3 regions of the Rosenbergiella sp. YN46 genome follow, and region 2 is predicted to be linked to each of the others. Evidence: predicted binding sites of a transcription regulator. Region 2 holds the regulator's gene; each other region holds the start of a gene.

Region 1 (4,471 bases), on a different contig from region 2:
TGTCACCAGTTTGTTGAAGGCTGGGAGTCAGTAAATAAAACCGGTACTAATCTTGTACTTTGTGGGAAACCCGGAACTGGTAAAACGCACCTGGCTATTGCTGTTATGCGTGAATTGGTTGAGCGATATGAGGCGGAAGTTTATCACACCACCGTACAGCGAATGATCCGGGCTATCCGTGATACCTGGCGAGATGGCGCTCAACGAACAGAATATGATGTTCTGGGTTTTTATTGTGGGCTTGATTTGCTCGTTATTGATGAAATTGGGCTTCAGAACGGAACCGAATCAGAACGCCTTATTCTTTCTGAAATTATTAATGAACGATATGAGAATATGCGGCCGACTATTTTCATAAGCAATTTCACCGCTGAAGAGATTGAAAATTTTCTTGGATATCGCTGCATGGATAGAATTATGGAAAGTGCTGCGACATTGGGATTTGACTGGGAAAGCTATCGGGGTAAAGCATGACACCGCAGGAACTGGAAACCTTTGTACTGAGCGGATTGCTCAACGGCGGCGCCACACCGGACGCCTTCGACGTTATCGCTACCACCCCGGAAGAAGCGTTCTCTGTCGGCTTCTACCGTCGCACCTTTGCCGAGATAAAAAAACAGGCGCTGGCCGACGGCCTGATCGACATGATGATGATTAGCGAGGCCCTGGGCGGTAACAGCCTGGCGGATATCGCGGAGTTGATGCGCGCCCCAGGTACGGTACCAAACCTGAAGGGCTACGCGGGAAAGATGGTCAAAGCGTGGTTTAGTCGGAAAGTGGCTAAATTGCTACAGGATAGCGCTGATGAAATTCGTGATGCGATAAATCAGGAGCAGCGGGATAATGTTGTCGAAAAGGCGGTAGCACAACTGATTGATGTTACCGCTGATGCCGGATCAGTCCAGCCGATTATTGCCAGAGAATTACTGGATCGGTACATCGATATTTTTGGTAAGCGCCTAGAAGGAGATGAACAGGTGAAAAATTTAAAAACTGATATTGAGGAACTGGATGCAGCGTTGGGAGGAATTAACCAGCAGGATCTTGTCGTCATCGCTGGTCGCCCTGGTTCAGGGAAAACGGAATTTGCTCTAAAGGTGGTTGATGGTGTTACTCGAACCGGCGGTGGTGCGCTGATATTCAGTATGGAAATGGCAGCATCACAGATTATTGAGAGAACTATCGCTGGCGTGGCAAATATGTCGGTATCTCGCCTGCGAAACCCAGTTGATTTTGATGATGAGGCGTGGGCCAGATTTAGCACTGCCACAGAAGATTTAATGGGGCGTGATATTTGGGTTGTTGATGCAACGGATCTTACGGTTGAACAAATACGCGCTATTGCTGAAACCCATAAACGAAGATACCCACATTTATCAATGATCATGGTTGATTATCTGGGATTGGTGAAAAAACCAAAATCGGAACGTAACGATTTGGCCGTCGCGCATATTTCCCGCAGCCTGAAAACTATGGCTATGAGGTTACATACTCCAGTATTTGCGTTAAGCCAGCTATCTCGATCTGTGGATTCTCGCCCGGCTGGTAGCCGTCGCCCGGTGATGTCAGATCTGCGCGATTCCGGCTCCATCGAACAGGACGCTGATAGCATTCTGTTTCTGTACCGCGATGAAGTTTATAACCCTGATAGCCCAGCGGCTGGTATTGCCGAAGTGATTCTGGGGAAAAGTCGGTTTAGCGCTGCGGGGAAAGTGATTTACCAGCAGTTCAAAAACGGCCACTTCATGCCGATCGACCAAGCCGTGGCCCAGGAAAAAGCCCGAATGCAGAGCGCTGCACAGCAGCCGCCGAAGCGAGAACGGCGTTACAGCACCGAGAAATTTTAATCAGCGCCTGACCAGCGCGTTAACTACAGAGGAAAGACCAACAATGACCAATGATGTGACTTACCCGAACCGTGCAAACCTGAACGATGATGGCCGTGATTACACCTCTCTGATTATCTGGCGGATGAACGCTGGCGCTCGGGCGCGTAGCCGGGCCTGCTTCTTGCCACCTCCCGTTCCTCCTGTTGTGGCTAAACCACAGCAATATAAAAAAACAGCGACCCGGTCATCAAAAAGAAAAGGACGGTGAAGAATGGCCGGGCAATCGGACTACCTCCCGCCCGGCCTGCCGTTCAATCGTGCCAAATGGCCGCAGGAATGCCAGTTGAAAGAGCATTACGACATGCGCGCATGCGCCTTAGTCCGCAGACTCTTCGAGAAGCAGATAACCCGCGGCGCCATCCTGGCGCAGATTGACCGCACGCCGGAGACATACCGGGAGTTTTTTAGAGATCGACTGAATTACTGGAGAGGGGAGAAGGAAAAATGCAGGAAAGAGGGAGGTGCCGCGTAATGGCAATGACGGCCGCAGAGCGCAAGGCAGCACAGCGGGCGCGGCTGGCCAGGGAGGGCCAGCGCAAAATAGAACTGCATCTGGATGCCCAGGAACTGGAAATGCTGGAGCGGAACCGTGCCGCCCGGCGCCCTGGCCGTGAACCGTATGATGTCGCGGAGTATATCGCAATGCTGATACGTCAGGACGATGCACGGGCGCGAATGCATATTCGATCGATCAGCCGTAGGCGCTGCGGTCGGTGTGGCGACCCATTACCCGTAAGCGAATGCCCGTTGGACAGTGAAAGCCAGTGCTGGGTAAATCGTGGCTGGCATGAGATAAAACTCAAGCTGTGACATGTCACATGGAGCGAAAGCCGCCTAATGGCGGTTTTCTTTTATAAACAGAGGGTTAAAAATTAATCACGCAGTGCCTTTCGCATAAAATGCTCTTAAAAGTTTGCATCATTGGTTGGCTGGGAGTATATATACTGTATGAATGTACAGTTACCCGAAAGGAGGGACTATGCGTATTGAAGTGATGATCGACAGGTCTAAGAAGCTCCCGAATGGTGCTATACCTGCCCTGGAACAAGAGCTAAAACGCCGACTGGATTCCCGCTACGATGAAACCTGCTCTTTGACAATACGCCGCGCCGGATCTGATGGGCTATTCGTATTTGGTGCAAACGACGACACCAAAAAAGATATCGAGGAGCTGCTCCAGGAGACCTGGGAAAGCGCCGACGACTGGTTTTTTTAACCACACCTCATTTTAATGATTTATATAACGCCAAACGGCTGCAGGAAGCGCAGCTGTAGAGGTGTATTTGTATTCACGGCCAGAGGGGGTAAAACAGTGGCGGAATATTCAGATGTTATTGACTATTTACCCCGGGATGGCCGTGTAGTCGTGCAATGCAAAGATGGTCACGTCGTAAATGTGCGTAAGGTTTACCCTGACGAGCACATAGCATCATTTAACGCATTGATTGAACTGGCAAAACTGGCCGGATATTCTGTTGTATCGCCAGACGGCAATAAGCTATAATTAAGTGGCTGGCCTGAACAACCAGCTTTTAATTCTGAACAATTGCTGCGCTAACGGGGGAACCAATGGCGCAGTATTCTTTTATCAAATCACAGGGCGGGATATTAGTCCCCGCGACGCCTGACGCACAGGAGTTTATTGAAACTAAGGTGCGGCTGGGCGATGTCATTTATGCCGATTTCAAGAAGGCGCGGAATGCGGCATTCCATCGCAAATTCTTCTCTTTGCTGGGGCTGGGATTCAATTACTGGACGCCGGGCGGCGGTGCTATTTCTCCTGCGGACAAAACGCTGGTTAATGGCTTCGTTAAGTGGATCGCATACCACACCGGGCATGAAGGGGTACTGGATGAGCTGGCGACCCAGTATCTGGATGATACCGCGCAGAAGCGCGCCGGTAATATCAGCGCCGTAAAATCGTTTGAGGCGTTCCGCGCCTGGGCGACTATCCAGGCTGGGTTCTATATTCAGCACCGGATGCCGGATGGCAGCATACGCCAGGAGCCGAGATCGATCTCATTCGCAAAAATGGATGATGTCGAATTCTCCGAGCTCTATAAATCCGTCCTGGACGTTCTCTGGAACTACATCCTTTACCGTACCTTCCCAACCCAGCAGGCAGCCGAGAACGCTGCCGCGCAGCTAATGAGTTACGCCGCATGAAGAGAGACCTCCGTAAAGCGGCGCGCGGCCGCGAATGTACTGTGCGCATTCCGGGAATTTGCTGTTTCAACCCTGATACCAGCGTACTGGCGCATTATCGCATGTCAGATACCTGCGGCACAGGCTGCAAACCCAATGACCAGCAGGCGGCCATTGCCTGCAACTGCTGTCACGATGCCATCGACGGCAGGATTAAAACCGACTATTCCCGCGAGGAACTGCGCCTGATGCACGCAGAGGGTGTTTTCCGCACCCAGAAGGTCTGGAGAGAGGAGGGATTACTGTGAGCTATCGGCTGATATATGCGGATCCGCCCTGGACGTACCGGGATAAATGCAGAGGTGGCGAGCGTGGTGCTGGCTTTAAATATCCAACGATGACCGTCGCGGATATATGCCGCCTCCCCGTCTGGGAAC
Region 2 (4,471 bases):
GAATACTTACTCCACCTGCTCCGGCGTTTCTTCTTTCATCTCGATGCCATTTTGTGAGGTGGCGCTCTCAATGGTCAGACGCACATCGGAGGTCAGCAGTTCGGCCAGCAGCTGGTAGACCTGTAACGCCCGTTCTGATTCGGCGTCGCCGCTGTCGCTGATATAGCCTTCATCGCGCAGCGTCAGCACCAGCGTGGAGAAGACAGCCTTATCAAAGAACTCCGGCGCGTTGATACCATGCAGAACCGACAGGCGCTGCGCCAGGGTGCGGCTCTCTTTTTCCAGAGTGCCGCGGTTAATGTCCGGATTGGCGCCCAGCAGCCAGAAGGTGATGGCATAGCGCTGGATAGTTTCGCGCACACCTGCCGCCAGCAGTTGCAGAGTGCGGGAACGCAGCGGGTTCACCTGCACTGTATCGCCGTTAATCAGGATCAGCCCCTGGCGCTGCAGTTCGGCCAGCAGTGCGTCGATTTCTGCGGGAAGCGCCTCTTTTTCCCAGCGCAGAAACAGCTCAGATTTCAGCATTGGATAGAGCAGCATCACCTGCTCCTGTAGCGCATCACGGGTCAGATGACGGCGCTGGGCGATCATCATCGCCAGCAGTGACGGCAGCACCAGCATATGCATCAGGTTGTTGCGATAATAGGTCATCAGCACTGCCTGCTCGCGCGGCAGGATGATGATGTCGCCGATGGTATCTTTTTCCACCTCGAACTTATTCATCTGCAGCGCGTGGTCGATCAGATCATCGGCAGTGACCTTCGGTGCGGTGGCGTCCGGCGAATAAGGAACGTTGCGCAGAATATCCAGATAGCAGTTCAACTGCTCCGTTAGCTGCTCGCGGGTCAGGGAACGCTGACGCGACGCCAGCAGCGCGGTACAGCACAGGTTCATGGCGTTTGCCGCGCCGGCGTTGTTGATGCGCACCATCAGATCCGCGGCAATGGCGTTGACCGACGGCGTGAGCCAGGCCGGGCGTACCGCTTCGATAGGGTCTATATCGTCACGCCATTCCGGTACGTTCTGGTTCAGCCAGTTGTTGAGTGGAATTGGCTCGCCGAAGTTTACGTAACCCTGGCCCAGGTTACGCAGCTTGCTTAAACCGCGCACCATCTGGGTAAAGCTTTCTTTCTCTTTGGTGGCGCCACGCAGTTCTTTCGCGTACGTTCCCACTTCCATGACGTGCTCGTAGCCAATGTAGATAGGAACCAGCGTAATGGGGCGGGTGCCGCCGCGCAGCATCGCCTGAATGGTCATCGACAGCGTGCCGGTTTTGGGATCCAGCAGTCGGCCGGTACGCGAACGCCCGCCTTCCACAAAGTACTCTACCGAATAACCGCGACTGAACAACTCGCCCAGATATTCACGGAACACCGTGGAATAGAGCTTATTGCCGCGGAAGGTACGGCGAATGAAGAAGGCGCCCAGGCGGCGGAAAATCGGGCCTGCCGGCCAGAAGTTAAGATTGATGCCAGCGGCGATATGTGGCGGCACCAGGCCCTGATGATAGAGCACGTAAGAGAGTAGCAGGTAGTCCATGTGGCTGCGGTGACAGGGCACGTAGACCAGCTCATGACCCTCGTGCGCCAACTGGCGAATTCGCTCGGCGTTGTGGACGTTAATGCCCTGGTAGAGCCGGTTCCAGGTGAAGCCCAGCACGCGATCGGTTGCGCGGATGGCTTCGTAAGAGAAGTTAGCCGCGATCTCTTCCATTAGCGCCACCGCATTCTGCTGGGCTTTCTCATGGGAGATCTTTTTGGTGCGCGCTTCGTCTTCCACCGCGCGGGCGATAGCCTTGGAGGAGAGCAACTTATTAAACAGATCCTGGCGAGCGGGCAGACGCGGCCCTACGGCAGCCAGACGCAGCCGCGAGAAGTGCATTCTGGCGATGCGTAGCAGCTTCTGGGCGATACGCTTGTCAGTGCCGTGTTCGGTAGCCATACGGCGCAGCGAAACCGGCGGAGAGAAACGCACAAAGCTGTCACGGCCAAGCCAGATGACCGCGAAGAACTTTTGAATGCCATTCAGATTACGCAGCGGCGGGTTGGCTTCCCCTTTCTCTTTGCCTGGCGAGCGGCCAAACATCACAGAGACAGGTACCATCTGCACATCAAGATTCGGATTGCTGCGGTGTAGATCCAGATAGTTATGGAATAGCTTAATGGACTCTTCTTTGGGGGTGTAGTAGGTGAAGACTCGAGGCCCGTCATGGGCGAACACGTAGCGCGGCAGGACGACGCCGTCCATTTCCAGCGGCTCCAGCGGGTCTGGCAGATCGTGGGCCAGACAGCTGGCGCGCAGCGTCAGTAAGTCCGCCTTCGAGTTATAGGGCAGAACGTACATAATAGGACGCGAAGTATCCAGGCCAAGTTCGGCACAGGGATCTGCCGGAATTGACTTGCTTTTTACCAGGATACTTAATGGTAAATTAAGGAGCTTGTATAAAAATCGGGACCAGCCTGACATAAACGATGTAAAGCCTCTGGTTAATCATGCAAATGCACCGCCAGAATACCAGAAACGGCACGGAATTTCTGCGGCACTACTATTCATCGAAGCGCTCTGGCGTTGACGCTGATTTTCGTCATACTGCCAGCGGCATTCGGTCTGGCTTTGTAAAACGGCCCGGGGGCACCCTTGCCGCGTTGATGTAACTGAACTATTTAGAGTGTATTTTTTGAAAAGGTTTCCATTACATGGCGAATAATACCACTGGTTTTACCCGTATCATTAAAGCTGCCGGCTATTCCTGGAAAGGTCTTAGCGCAGCGTGGCGTAACGAAGCGGCCTTCCGCCAGGAAGGGGTCGCTGCGGTTATCGCCATTATTGCGGCCTGCTGGCTGGACGTAGACGCCATCACGCGCGTACTGCTGATTGGCTCCGTCATGCTGGTCATGATCGTCGAAATTCTAAATAGCGCAATTGAAGCCGTCGTCGATCGCATCGGCAGCGAATATCACGAGCTTTCTGGTCGCGCTAAAGATATGGGGTCTGCCGCAGTGTTGCTGGCGATTATCGTCGCGATATTCACCTGGGTCACGCTACTCTGGCCGTATTTGCGGTAAAGCTTCAGGAAACGGAGAAAACGCTGATTTTTTACCGTGTTGTGGTTCCAAAATCGCCTTCTGCTGTATATACTCACAGCATAACTGTATATACACCCAGGGGGCGGAATGAAAGCGTTAACGGCCAGGCAGCAAGAGGTTTTTGATCTCATCAGGGAGCACATTAGCCAGACGGGAATGCCGCCCACTCGCGCGGAAATCGCGCAGCGACTGGGTTTCCGTTCGCCCAATGCCGCTGAAGAGCACCTGAAAGCACTGGCGCGTAAAGGGGTTATCGAGATCGTCTCTGGCGCTTCGCGCGGTATCCGTCTGCTGCATGAAGAAGAAGAGGGGCTGCCGCTGGTTGGGCGCGTTGCAGCAGGCGAGCCGCTGCTGGCCCAGCAGCATATCGAAGGCCACTATCAGGTGGATCCTTCTCTGTTTAAGCCAGGCGCAGACTTTCTGCTACGCGTGAGCGGCATGTCGATGAAGGATATCGGCATTATGGACGGCGACCTGCTGGCGGTGCACAAAACCCAGGAGGCGCGTAACGGTCAGGTTATCGTGGCCCGTATTGAGGATGAAGTTACGGTTAAACGACTGAAGAAACAGGGAAATACCGTACAGTTGCTGCCGGAAAACAGTGAGTTCGAACCTATCGTGGTCGATCTGCGTGAACAGAATTTCACCATTGAAGGGCTGGCCGTCGGGGTGATTCGCAACGGCGAATGGCTCTGATTTTTTAACTGCATCCTCCTGTTGACGCGTCCGCTCCGGGCGCGTCTTTGTTTTACATTCTCCTGACGGCACAACCGGATAATGGCAATGCCCCTTTTCCAGAAAACCGATAAAGCATTATGGCGGCTGGCGCTGCCGATGATTTTTTCCAACGTCACGGTGCCGCTGCTTGGGCTGGTGGACACCGCGGTTATTGGCCATCTCGACTCGCCGGATTATCTGGGCGGCGTGGCGATTGGCGCAACGGCTACCAGCTTTCTGTTTATGCTGCTCCTGTTCCTGCGAATGAGCACTACCGGCTTTGCGGCTCAGGCATGGGGCGCGAAGAATGCGCCGGCCCTGGCCAGAGCGCTGGTGCAGCCGCTGATGCTGGCGCTGATCGCCGGTGCGTTGATTGTGGCGTTACGTATCCCACTTATTGAACTGGCGCTGGCTATTGTCGGCGGCAGCGAACAGGTGTTGCACCAGGCGCAACGCTTTCTGACCATTCGCTGGCTGAGCGCGCCGGCGACGCTGGCTAACCTGGTGCTGCTGGGCTGGCTGCTGGGCGTGCAGTACGCCCGGGCGCCGGTTATTTTGCTGGTGGTGGGAAATTTGCTGAATATCCTGCTGGATCTCTGGTTCGTGGTGGGTCTGCACATGAACGTGCAGGGGGCTGCGCTGGCGACGGTGATTGCTGAATATGCGAC
Region 3 (4,471 bases), on a different contig from region 2:
CCCGTTGGTAGCTATTTGATTTTGTCGGCTCCTGTCAGGCCGCTATGGTGATGATGGCGGCCTGCCGCGGCGCGCACGATACGTAGATTTTTTTATGGTGAAACATGCCGTTCCCGGCGCTCTGATACTTTTGCCCGCAATCAGCCTGTTGGGCGCGGCTCGCCGCCGGCACGGGATGCGCGACGCGGCTACGGGAAATCCGCTATCATAACGACTTGCCAGTTTTCGTAACGGATCAATTGAACAGCGCTTATGAAACCTCTTCGTCAACAGAATCGTCCGGTGATTAGCTACACTCCCAGGCTTGAACCGGCACCGCCGGAACATGCCAGACGTCTTGACGAGTATCGGGACGTCTGGACGCTGCGAGGGAAGTATGTGGCGTTTGTGCTGGTGGGGAATGCTTTCCGACGCTCCCCGGCGTTTGATGTGCCTCAGGCGGCGCAGCGCTGGGCCGACCAGGTGCGCCAGGAGGAGGTATAAAAAAGTCCGGCGCCTTTCAGACGCCGGACTTTTTTTAGTTTGAGAGGTTAACGGTGCGCCAGTTCAGCTTCGTCGTCGCTGTTAAGAACCGCTTTATCGGTCTGACGCAGCAGCTGGCTGGTAATGGTGCCCGCGGTCATGGAACCGTTGACGTTCAGCGCGGTACGGCCCATATCGATAAGCGGCTCTACGGAGATCAGCAGCGCTACCAGCGTGACCGGCAGCCCCATGGCCGGCAGCACAATAAGCGCCGCGAAGGTCGCGCCGCCGCCTACGCCCGCCACGCCAGCGGAACTGACGGTGACAATACCCACCAGAGTGGCGATCCACATCGGATCCAGCGGATTAATTCCCACTGTCGGCGCTACCATCACCGCCAGCATAGCCGGGTACAGACCGGCACAGCCGTTCTGGCCAATAGTTGCGCCAAACGAGGCGGCGAAGCTGGCGATGGATTCCGGGATCCCCAGACGCTGAGTCTGCGCTTCAACACTCAGCGGGATGCTGGCGGCGCTGGAGCGGCTGGTAAAGGCGAAGGTCAGTACCGGCCACACTTTGCGGAAGAAGCGCAGGGGGCTGACGCCCGCCAGCGACAGCAGCAAAGCGTGTACCACAAACATAATGGCCAGCCCCAGGTAGGAGGCCACCACAAAGCTGCCCAGCTTCACGATGTCATGCAGGTTAGAGCTCGCCACAACTTTGGTCATCAGCGCCAGTACGCCGTAAGGCGTCAGCTGCATGACAAGGCGCACCAGCTTCATGATCCAGCTTTGCAGAGTATCGATCGCGGTCAATACCCGCTCGCCTTTGGCGGCATCGTCCTTCAGCAGCTTCAGCGCAGCCACGCCCAGGAAGGCGGCGAAGATAACCACGCTGATGATCGACGTGGGGCTGGCGCCAGTCATGTCGGCGAACGGATTTTTGGGTATGAATGACAGCAGCAGTTCCGGTACTGAAAGGTCAGAGACTTTGCCAGCGTAATTGGTCTGGATAGCGTTGAGACGCGCGGTTTCAGCACTGCCTTGCACCAGCCCTTCGGCGCTAAGATTAAACAGATTAGTGACCAGCACCCCGACCAGGGCTGCGATTAATGTAGTCAGCAGCAGCAGGCCGATAGTCAGCATGCTGATTTTGCCCAGCGATGAGGCATTATGCAGACGGGCCACCGCGCTGAGGATACAGGCGAAGACCAGCGGCATAACGATCATCTGCAGCAGTTTGACATAGCCATTACCGACCACGTTAAACCACTCAATCGACGCCTTCATGACCGGGGTATCGGCGCCATAGACCAGGTGCAGACCCAGCCCAAACAGCACGCCCAGCACCAGACCGACCAGCACTTTTTTTGCCAGGCTCCACTGACGGTGACGAGTTTGCGCCAGCGCCAGCAGCAGAATAACGAACACCACGACGTTCGCTATAAGTGGAAAGTTCATCCCCGTTTACTCCTGAATTTTGTCGATGGCCGTATATACACGTCATACTTCAAGCCGCCTCTTTGCTGGCTGCAATACTCGCCATCCCTGGGTCTTGCCCCTTTTGGGGCCGCTGCAGGCAACGTTCAAATCCGCTCCGGAGATTTGTCACTCACCCCTGCCACACAGGACTACAATGCGCCCGGGGATTCGTTCAGTTGCCGCTTTGATGCAGCTTGAATAATTTTTTGCGTATAACTGCCCGGCCTTATAGGTATGGCGACAAGTGTAACAGCACTAAAAAACGAGGGATTATACCCAAAAGGAATGGCTTATTCCTGAATGGAATAATATGCGTAATTATTGACCTATCTGGTGATTAATAAAGTGGTCGAAACGGTTTTGCAGGCTGGAGATAAACCAGGATGACCAGCGCACTGCGTCATTATCCGGAACGGACTGAGGCATCCATAGTGCGTAGCAGAAAAACAGGATACACAGCGCCCGTTCCAGCTGATTACCTTTTTGCGGCCGGACGATGGGCAAGCGAAATCGCCAGCGGCAGGGCCAGAGCAGCGGAACGCCAGCCGGGGTCAGCATATCGGCCAGAATATGACTCAGATATCCCAGCACCATGCCCTGAATGGCGTCGGCAGGCACTACCCAGCTTTCTGGCACCTTGAGGTAAAACAGAGTCAGTGCCGCGAACACCGCCAGCAGGCTGTGGGTGAATCCCCGGTGGCCAAAGGCTCTGGCCACCGGCCGTGATACCCAGGGAATGCGCTGGCCAAGAAAGGATTTGGGATGATCGATATCCGGTAACAGGCAGGTCAGCACCGCAGCAGGCACGATATGCCACCAGTCGCCCTGGGCCAGAACCGGCGTCAGTTCCACATTTTTTGCGAATACCGCACTGGCGATGGAAAAGAGGAGGTGGCCTTCCGCCGTCATGATAAAACCCGGGATAACTGTCAATGCATCCAGTATAGGGTTTTTATACAGTGGAAGGAAGTGGTGACGTTGTAACACTTTATCACAACGTCACCGCCGATCAGAGCGTTAACGGGCCAGCCAGCCGCCGTCAACCGCCAGGGTGAAGCCGTTGACATAGTCGGAAGCGGAGGAGGCCAGGAAGACCGCCGGGCCGCGCAGATCCTCCGGCGTGCCCCAGCGCCCGGCCGGAATGCGCCCAAGGATCTCCTGGCTGCGGTTTTCATCGTCGCGTAGCGCCCGGGTATTATCGGTGGCCATATAGCCCGGTGCGATACCGTTAACGTTGATGCCATGAGGCGCCCATTCGTTGGCCAGCAGTCGGGTCAGTCCCAGCACGCCGCTTTTCGATGCCGTATAAGAGGGCACCCGAATGCCGCCCTGATATGACAGCATGGAAGCGATATTGATGATTTTGCCGCCTTTTCCCTGGCGAATAAACTGACGGGCCACGGCCTGGGAGAGGAAAAACAGCGACTTCAGATTCAGGTTAATCACATCGTCCCAGTCCTTTTCGCTGAACGCCAGCGAGTCGGCGCGGCGAATAGTGCCGGCGTTATTGACCAGAATATCGATATGCCCCATTTCTGCGACGGTTTGACTGACAATATCGTCAATAGCATCGGTGGCGCTAAGGTCAGCCTGAATAGCCTTAAATCTACGGCCAAGCGCGGTCACTTTCTCCCGCGTTTCAATGGGATCTTTGCGGCTGACGCCCACGATGTCGCAGCCAGCTTCCGCCAGCGCCAGGGTCATTCCCTGGCCCAACCCGGTATCGCCGCCAGTGACGATCGCCACTTTACCGTGAAGAGAAAATGCATCGAGAATCATAGATTGCTCCCGTCTGGCATGGATTAGGTAGTTCTCTGATGCTATCAATAATAGGCATGCGCAAGGGAAATCACAAATAAATTGAAATTATGTTTCAAAAATTATGTGGCCGGGCTTTTTTTTCGCCCGGCGGAGCGTCAGGGACGCAGATGATGGGGCGCCAAGGCTTCAAGCGATTCCAGCCTCACATCAGCCAGTGCCCAGCGCGGATCGCCGCGGTTTTCAATCGCGGGCACCACAATGGAGCGCATACGCGCCGCCTTGCAGGCGATCATGCCATTGACCGAATCTTCCAGCGATACGCAGTGAACCGGCGCCACCTCAAGTTTGCTGGCGGCATCCAGATAGACCTGGGGATGGGGTTTACTGAACGGTAGATGTTCGGCGGAGGCGAGGGCGTCGAATTGATCGCGCAACTCGAACAGGGCTAACACCCGCTCCAGCATATGCATTGGCGACGCCGAGGCTAACCCCACCTTTAGCCCCATTGCTTTACACTGCGCTATGGCTTCGCGCACGCCGGGTAGCAGGGGGCGCTCCTCTTCAACCAGCATGATGGCCCGTTCGATGATTCTGGCGGTGGCGTCCGCTTTGGACATGCCTTGCCAGGGCTGCTGGGCATACCAGAGATCCACCACCATATCGATACGCAGTCCCAGTATATCCGGCAATTCGCCGCGTCTTGTAATATCAACGCCTAACCCGGCCATCACCTCCAGTTCGGCTCGATCCCATAGCGGTTCAGAATC

The links. Region 2 encodes LexA, which represses DNA repair genes until DNA is damaged. Its sites were predicted from a motif close to TNCTGTATGTACATACAGNA; they were not measured.
Region 1: the regulator LexA is predicted to act here: its motif matches at 2,832-2,851, upstream of V3W49_RS00545 (DinI-like family protein).
Region 3: the regulator LexA is predicted to act here: its motif matches at 2,868-2,887, upstream of V3W49_RS07960 (metal-dependent hydrolase).

The regions. Positions count from the first base shown of each region.
Region 1 covers NZ_JAZHEE010000001.1:112,366-116,836, reverse strand. The annotation lists gene V3W49_RS00565 (ATP-binding protein) at 1-474, shown strand, start outside; gene V3W49_RS00560 (replicative DNA helicase) at 471-1,847, shown strand; gene V3W49_RS00555 (hypothetical protein) at 2,101-2,361, shown strand; gene V3W49_RS00550 (hypothetical protein) at 2,361-2,699, shown strand; gene V3W49_RS00545 (DinI-like family protein) at 2,869-3,105, shown strand; gene V3W49_RS00540 (DUF1367 family protein) at 3,459-4,055, shown strand; gene V3W49_RS00535 (DUF1364 domain-containing protein) at 4,052-4,342, shown strand; gene V3W49_RS00530 (MT-A70 family methyltransferase) at 4,339-4,471, shown strand, end outside.
Region 2 covers NZ_JAZHEE010000003.1:284,176-288,646, reverse strand. The annotation lists gene plsB (glycerol-3-phosphate 1-O-acyltransferase PlsB) at 7-2,466, opposite strand; gene V3W49_RS04680 (diacylglycerol kinase) at 2,697-3,065, shown strand; gene lexA (transcriptional repressor LexA) at 3,174-3,782, shown strand; gene dinF (MATE family efflux transporter DinF) at 3,870-4,471, shown strand, end outside.
Region 3 covers NZ_JAZHEE010000007.1:18,072-22,542, reverse strand. The annotation lists gene cedA (cell division activator CedA) at 253-483, shown strand; gene V3W49_RS07965 (L-cystine transporter) at 531-1,922, opposite strand; gene V3W49_RS07960 (metal-dependent hydrolase) at 2,262-2,852, opposite strand; gene kduD (2-dehydro-3-deoxy-D-gluconate 5-dehydrogenase KduD) at 2,961-3,722, opposite strand; gene hxpB (hexitol phosphatase HxpB) at 3,860-4,471, opposite strand, start outside.